3 regions of the Tardiphaga sp. 839_C3_N1_4 genome follow, and region 3 is predicted to be linked to each of the others. Evidence: predicted binding sites of a transcription regulator. Region 3 holds the regulator's gene; each other region holds the start of a gene.
What was found. The regulator PhoB, encoded in region 3, activates phosphate uptake and scavenging genes when phosphate is short. The targets are predictions, from matches to a motif close to TGTCATNNANCTGTCAT.
Positions count from the first base shown of each region.

Region 1 (2,322 bases), 550 kb from region 3:
ATGTTCGTGAGCCCGCTGAAGTGGGCGTTCATCCTGGCGCCTCTTGTGATGGTGTTCGCCATCTCGTTCGGCATCAACCGGCTGAAGCCGGCCACCGCGCAGTTGCTGTTCTGGGCCTTCGCGGCTCTGATGGGCATCTCGCTGTCGTCGATCTTCCTGGTGTACACGCACACGTCGATCGTGCGGGTGTTCTTCATCACCGCTGCCTCGTTCGGTGCACTGAGCCTTTACGGCTACACCACCAAGCGTGACATGACGGGCATGGGCTCGTTCCTGCTGATGGGCCTGTTCGGCATCATCATCGCGAGCGTCGTGAACATCTTCGTCGCTTCGTCGATGCTGCAGTTCATCGTGTCGGTCGTCGGTGTGCTGATCTTCGCGGGCCTCACTGCCTACGATACCCAGAGGTTGAAGAACGACTACATCTACGGTTACGCCTCGCAGGGCGGCGATATCGCCGAGCGCGCGGCGATCACCGGTGCCCTGTCGCTTTACCTGAACTTCATCAACCTGTTCACGCTGCTGCTGCAGCTGCTCGGACAGCGTGAATAAGCTTCAGAACATAGAGAAGATCTTAGCCCCGGCCGAAAGGCCGGGGCTTTTCTTTTGGGCGGAGCAAAAATAGTCTCAGCGCCATGTCCGATACTGAAGTCAGGCCCGCCACGGCGACAGATCTGCCCGCGATCACCGCGATCTATGACGAGGCGGTGCAGTTCGGCACGGCCACGTTCGAACTGATCCCGCCAGATTTGGCCGAGATGACGCGGCGTTTCGAGGCGCTGGTGAGCGGGGGCTATCCGTATCTCGTGGCTGTGCTGGAAGGCCGGGTTGTCGGCTATGCCTATGCCAGCGCGCATCGCCCGCGACCGGCCTATCGTTTTACCGTCGAGAATTCGATTTATCTCGATCCGAAAGCCCAGCGGCGAGGCGTTGGCGGCAAACTTCTGGCGCGGCTGATCGCCGAATGCGAGAGCCGCGGCTACCGCCAGATGGTCGCCGTGATCGGCGACAGCGCCAATGCTGGCTCCATCGCGGTTCATCGCAATGCCGGGTTTCAGATGGTTGGGGTGCATCCCGATGTCGGTTTCAAGTTCGATCGCTGGCTTGATACCGTTTCGATGCAGCTCGCACTTGGCGACGGCGCCCGCACGCTGCCCTGACGCTCTGCGAATCGATTACACTACCGCCAGCTTGCGATCGATTACCAGGAGCACGCGGTCGAGTTCCTGGCCGCGGCGCAGGATCAGGCCACCAGCCGAAATCACGCTATACATGCCCTGCTTGCGCGCCAGTCGCGGATCTTTCTCGATGCGATAGAGCGGCACTTCCGACGAGCGGCGGAACACCGAGAACACCGCGCGGTCGCGCAGAAAGTCGATGGCGTAATCACGCCACTCGCCGTCGGAGACCATACGGCCGTACAGATTGAGGATGCGGCTGAGCTCAAGGCGGTTGAAGCTGACGACCGGCGCGGCGGCGGCAGAGCCCGTCGCCGCGCGATTCTCGGTGGGCTCAGCATCTCCCGGAATCACATTCATACAGCGCCTCCTGTCATATCGCCGACATGATCGCGCCGACCGCGGTCCTCTGCAAGGGCCGATCCGCAGGCCCGATGGTAGAAATTTCCCGTCACGGGAACGTCAGGTGAATCTTATTGCCGCCAAATTTTGGCCCATCGGGCGCCCTTCTGGATTGCGACAAGAAGATACTGCGTCGGGTCCGGTTCTTCCGGTCTCGGATTCCTCAGCCCCCAGCCCCCCGCGGTCGTTGGGATCGGACCCTGCGCAGGAAGTTAATCCCCACTGGGCCAACGCAAGTTGGTCCTTTTCTTTTTGGTGGATGCTTTTGCGAGACCATCAAGCGTCATTGCGATAGGCGAAGCGACGAAGCAATCCAGTCTTCGCCGAGGGCTCACAATGATGCAGGCACGCCACGCGTAAGCGCAGCAGCTACCGAAGTTATCAATCTGATGACTTACTGCAGCGACGTATAGGCCGCGCCGCGCATCGCGCCGGGCTTGTCGCGCGTGCCGTCTTGCACATAAACGACGGCCGCATCGACTCCATCCCTGGAGATGTTCTCCAGCGGCAGCGTCCAGTTGGCGGCGTTGCCGGTCCAGTCACCGACCTTCAGCCAGTTCCGGACGACATTGTAGTAGGTCAGTTGCTTGCCGCGATTCTCACCGCGACCGACCGTGATCGGCACTGCCTTCGACACGGAACAGATCCAGACTTCGCCGTGCGCCGTATCCGGCGCATTGCTCGATGCGGCAACGGACACGTTGACGTGTTTGCCGGAAACCGACATCGACACCGGCACCGT
Region 1 covers NZ_JBPWQD010000001.1:4,191,801-4,194,122, forward strand. Annotated here, with positions in the region: gene AB8A38_RS20055 (Bax inhibitor-1/YccA family protein) at 1-552, shown strand, start outside; gene AB8A38_RS20060 (GNAT family N-acetyltransferase) at 636-1,160, shown strand; gene AB8A38_RS20065 (DUF2794 domain-containing protein) at 1,176-1,538, opposite strand; gene AB8A38_RS20070 (DUF1223 domain-containing protein) at 1,975-2,322, opposite strand, start outside.
Region 1: AB8A38_RS20065 (DUF2794 domain-containing protein) is a predicted target of PhoB. The motif match lies at 1,550-1,566, and genes of this name have one in related genera.

Region 2 (2,322 bases), 3.0 Mb from region 3:
CCTCTGCGGCGACGCTTCAGCGCAGTCTCGAACAGCCGGACCAGATCCTCAGCCTCTTCTTCGACTTCGAGTTCACTGTCGCGGATGATGCGGAAGGCACCCTGCCCCTGCACGGTGTAGCCCGGGAACAGACGCGCGATGAACAGGCCGGTGGCCTGTTCCAGCGTGATCAGACGGACCGCGCCGTCCTTGCCAGGGGTCGGCAGGCGGATGAAGCGATCGATCTTGCCGGGCATGCGGATCAGTGCGTTCATCGTCTTGCCATCGGACACCCGTGACAAGTGCAGCGCGATGGTGAAACCGAGGCTCGGAATGAACGGGAACGGGTGCGCCGGATCGATCGCCAGCGGCGTCAGCAGCGGGAAAATGTTGTGGAGGAAATGATCCTCGATCCAGGTTCGATCTGCCTTGCTGACTTCCTTGCCGTCGAGCAGCACGATGCCGACATCGGCCAGCATGCCGCGCTGGTCGCGCCAGATCGCCTGCTGGTCGCTGCCTAGCTTGGAGACGGCGCTGTTGATCAGCACCAGCTGCTCGGCGGGGGTCAGGCCGTCCGGGCTGCGCTCGGTGATTCCCTCACGGACCTGCGCCTTGATACCGGCCACGCGGACCATGAAGAATTCATCAAGGTTGTTTGCGGAAATCGACAGGAAGCGAACGCGTTCCAGCGCCGGATGGCCCGGGTTAACGGACTCCTCAAGGACGCGGCGATTGAAATGCAGCCAGGACAGCTCGCGATTGATGAAGCGCTCGGGACCCGACGCGACCGCCTCTGCCGGCTTCGCTTCGCCCTTTTTCTCTTCAATAACAATCTCTTCTGCGGAGTCCATGAGGCAGCAATCCATCCAGTTCAAGCAGCGCTATAGCGCCGGCAAATCACAGCGGACATTGCGTCAGTTGCGTGACGCTTCGATGACATTGAGGAACCTGCCTGCTGCGTCGTCAAGGCACGGTTTGACGCGCCGCGTTTGACGTCCAAGGCTAAGTCAGGCGTCGCGCAGCAGTTCCGCGGCCAATGCACGGGTCACCGGCCGCCCAAGCCGGAGCGCCTCGCTATCCAGCAATTCCACCGTATGGCGGGCGGCGGCGAATGACCGCTCGATGCGGCTGGCCACATAGCTGACCACGCTCTCGTCGATGCTGAGCTGGCGATCGGCACAAAACTTCACGATCAGCGCCCGAAACAACCCGTCATCCGGGGGCAGCAGATTGACCACCGGAATCGCACGGAGCCGCGACCGCAGATCGCGCAACTCGACCTCCATCGCGGCGGGGGGGACCCGTGCCGTGATCAGCACATAGGCGTTGTCCTGACGTGCCAGATTAAGAAGGTGGAACAGCGCCCGCTCGTCGAAGGCCCCGGCATTGAGATCCTCCACCACCAGTGCGTTGGTCACCAACTCAGCCGGAACCGTCGCAGCCGTCAGGCTGTGCGCCATGGTGGAGCGTGCGCCGGCCTCCTCGGCCCAGATCGCCGCCAGATGGCTCTTGCCGGACCCCTCCGGGCCGACAAGCAGCATGACCCGGTTCGGCCAGTCCGGCCAGCAGTCGATCAGTCCCAGCGCCTCGGCATTGGCCGGGCCCTCAAGGAAGTTGTCGCGGGACAGACTCTCCGCATGGGGCAGCGCGAACGCCAATTGACGGGGTTGGACGCGGGCGACCACGCAAATACTCCTGCCGGCTCCGCCGGCGAACGTCACGAATACCGGTTTACCGGGGCTCTTGACCGGGTTCGATGGTGCTCATGTGTCGCATCCACTCGACGAGATAGAAGGACACAGAGAGCAGCGTCAAGACGGTCACAAAGCCCATTAAAATCAAATCGTAAGGCGAGGATTTGAAACCAAATCCGAGAGCAGCAAGGACCAAGGCTGCGAACGCCACCTGCGCCACCGTATTGAGCTTCGACACCATCAGCGGCTTCATCGGGATCGGCTTGCCGAACAACCATGACACAATCACGGCGCCCACGATCATGATATCCCGCGACACCACGAGAATCACGATCCAGCGCGGAACTGCCCCCCATATCCCCAGGGAGACATAGATCGAGACCAGCAGCGCCTTATCGGCCAAGGGGTCGAGCAGCGCACCGAGTTCGCTGGCCATGTTGAAACGCTTGGCGAGAAAGCCGTCCACGGCATCGCTGACCCCCGCAATCACAAAGATTGCAAAGGCGATTTCCATCTGGTTCGAGGCAATCGCCCAGACGATCACGGGCACCAGCAGGATGCGCCCGAGGGTGATTAAATTGGGGATACTCACGCGGCGTTTCCCGGCTCCGGCCTGTTTCGCAATCCGAGCTTGGGGGCTCCGACCGGC
Region 2 covers NZ_JBPWQD010000001.1:658,792-661,113, reverse strand. Annotated here, with positions in the region: gene AB8A38_RS03475 (RNA degradosome polyphosphate kinase) at 1-830, opposite strand, end outside; gene AB8A38_RS03470 (chromosomal replication initiator DnaA) at 987-1,664, opposite strand; gene AB8A38_RS03465 (CDP-alcohol phosphatidyltransferase family protein) at 1,711-2,265, opposite strand.
Region 2: AB8A38_RS03475 (RNA degradosome polyphosphate kinase) is a predicted target of PhoB. The motif match lies at 902-918, and genes of this name have one in related genera.

Region 3 (2,322 bases):
TACTTGCAGAAGCATGTGGACGCGGCATGCCCGACTCTTGCGCGCGAGTCACGGCATATTGTAGCTTTTGCCTCGTCGGATACGACATCTCGTGCGGCGGTAGATCCTTTTGACACATCCAGTGCGGCGTAACAGCCGGACGCGAAATTCGCGCCCGGTGAGCGCTAAAGGATTCTGACCGCAGGGATTTTTGAAGTCTCAACTCGCAGCGCTGCCCGGTCAGGCCGGCGCTCACGAAGGGAAAACGGCGATGACGGTAATGACATGGACCGACGATCGCGTCGAACAGTTGAAGAAACTCTGGGAAGGCGGCCTTTCCGCCAGCCAGATCGCTGCGGAACTCGGTAACGTGACCCGCAACGCCGTGATCGGCAAGGTTCACCGCCTTGGCCTGTCCGGTCGTGCCAAGAGCCCCTCCTCGGCAGCTCCGCGGCAGCGCAAGGCGCGCCCGGCGCAGCAGATGGTACGCGTCGCCCGCCCGATGGCGCGCGGCAATACCGCGCTGGCCCATAATTACGAGATCGAGGCCGAGCCCGACCCGATCGCCTATGACAACATCGTGCCGATCAGCCAACGCCTGTCGCTGGTCGAACTCAACGAAGCCACCTGCCATTGGCCGATCGGCGATCCGTCGAGCGCGGACTTCTATTTCTGCGGCGGCAAGGCCCTGGCCGGCGCCCCCTATTGCGCGCATCACTCGCGTATCGCCTATCAGCCGGCCAGCGACCGCCGCCGCGCGGTCCCAAAGCCGACGCGCTGAGCTGGAAAGCATCTAAACCAAATGAAAATGCCCGGTGATGAGCCGGGCATTTTTCGTTTTGGGGGAATTGTGAGCGGAGACCTCTCCGCCGTCATGCCCGGCGAATGCCGGGTATCCACGTCTTGGCCGAACACAAAGACGTGGATGGCCGGGACAAGCCCGGCCATGACGAGAATAACTGTCGATAGCGGAGTATTACTCCGCCGCCTTGTCGAAGCGATCGTCCAGCGCATAGCCGGCGCCGCGCACGGTGCGGATTGGATCGGGCTCACCGGCGGGATTGAGCAGCTTGCGCAGGCGGCCGATATGCACGTCGACGGTGCGCTCGTCGATATAGATGTCGCGGCCCCAGACGCTGTCGAGCAACTGCTCACGGCTGAACACCCGGCCCGGATGTTCCAGGAAGAACTCCAGCAGGCGATATTCGGTCGGACCGAGATCGATCGGGCGGCTGGACCGCACGACGCGGCGCTTGTCACGGTCGAGTTCGATGTCGCCAAACGCCAAGACGGTGGCGAGACGCTCGGGAGCTGCACGACGGAGCAGGCCCTTCACGCGGGCCAGGAGCTCCGGCACGGAGAACGGCTTGACGATGTAATCGTCGGCACCGGTGGCGAGACCGCGAACGCGCTCGCTCTCTTCGCCCCGCGCCGTCAGCATGATGATCGGCAATGCCTTGGTTTCAGGCCGTGCGCGCAGACGGCGGCACAGTTCGATGCCGGACAGGCCCGGCAGCATCCAGTCGAGCACCACGAGATCCGGCACCCGCTCCTTCAAACGGGTATCGGCATCGTCGCCGCGCGCGACGGTTTCAACATCATAGCCTTCGGCGTCGAGGTTGTAGCGAAGAAGCGTCGTGAGGGCTTCCTCGTCCTCCACCACCAGAATGCGTGCATTCACAGCCATATGGTCAATATCCTCAGTGACGTCCGAAAAGCCTTTAGGTCATGATCCTTGCGGAAGACTGGCTTCCGCTTTTCCGGATCACGCTTCAGACCGTCGGCGTATTCGCGAATGTGGTCATGTCGCCCTTCGGGCGCTTGTCGAGGATCTGCTGACCCTCGATCATGTAGAACACGGTTTCCGCAATGTTGGTGGCGTGGTCACCAATCCGCTCGATGTTCTTGGCGCAGAACATCAGGTGGATACAGAACGAGATGTTACGCGGGTCTTCCATCATATAGGTCAGGAGTTCGCGGAACAGCGAGGTGCAGATCGCGTCGATTTCCTCGTCGCCCTTCCACACCGTCATCGCAGCGGGCAGATCGTGTGCGGCATAGGCGTCGAGCACGGCCTTGACCTGGGTGGTCACGAGGTCGGTCATGTGTTCGAGGCCGCGGATGAGCTTCAGCGGATGGAAGTCGCTGTCGAGTGCATTGACGCGCTTGCCGATATTCTTGGAGAGATCGCCGATGCGTTCCAGATCGGTGGCGACGCGCAGCGCGCCGACGATCTCGCGCAAATCGACAGCCATCGGCTGGCGCTTGGCGATGGTCAGCACGGCGCGCTCTTCGATCGTGCGCTGCAACTGGTCGATCTCGGCGTCGGTGGCGACGACGCGC
Region 3 covers NZ_JBPWQD010000001.1:3,646,110-3,648,431, forward strand. Annotated here, with positions in the region: gene AB8A38_RS17490 (GcrA family cell cycle regulator) at 251-760, shown strand; gene phoB (phosphate regulon transcriptional regulator PhoB) at 956-1,660, opposite strand; gene phoU (phosphate signaling complex protein PhoU) at 1,752-2,322, opposite strand, start outside.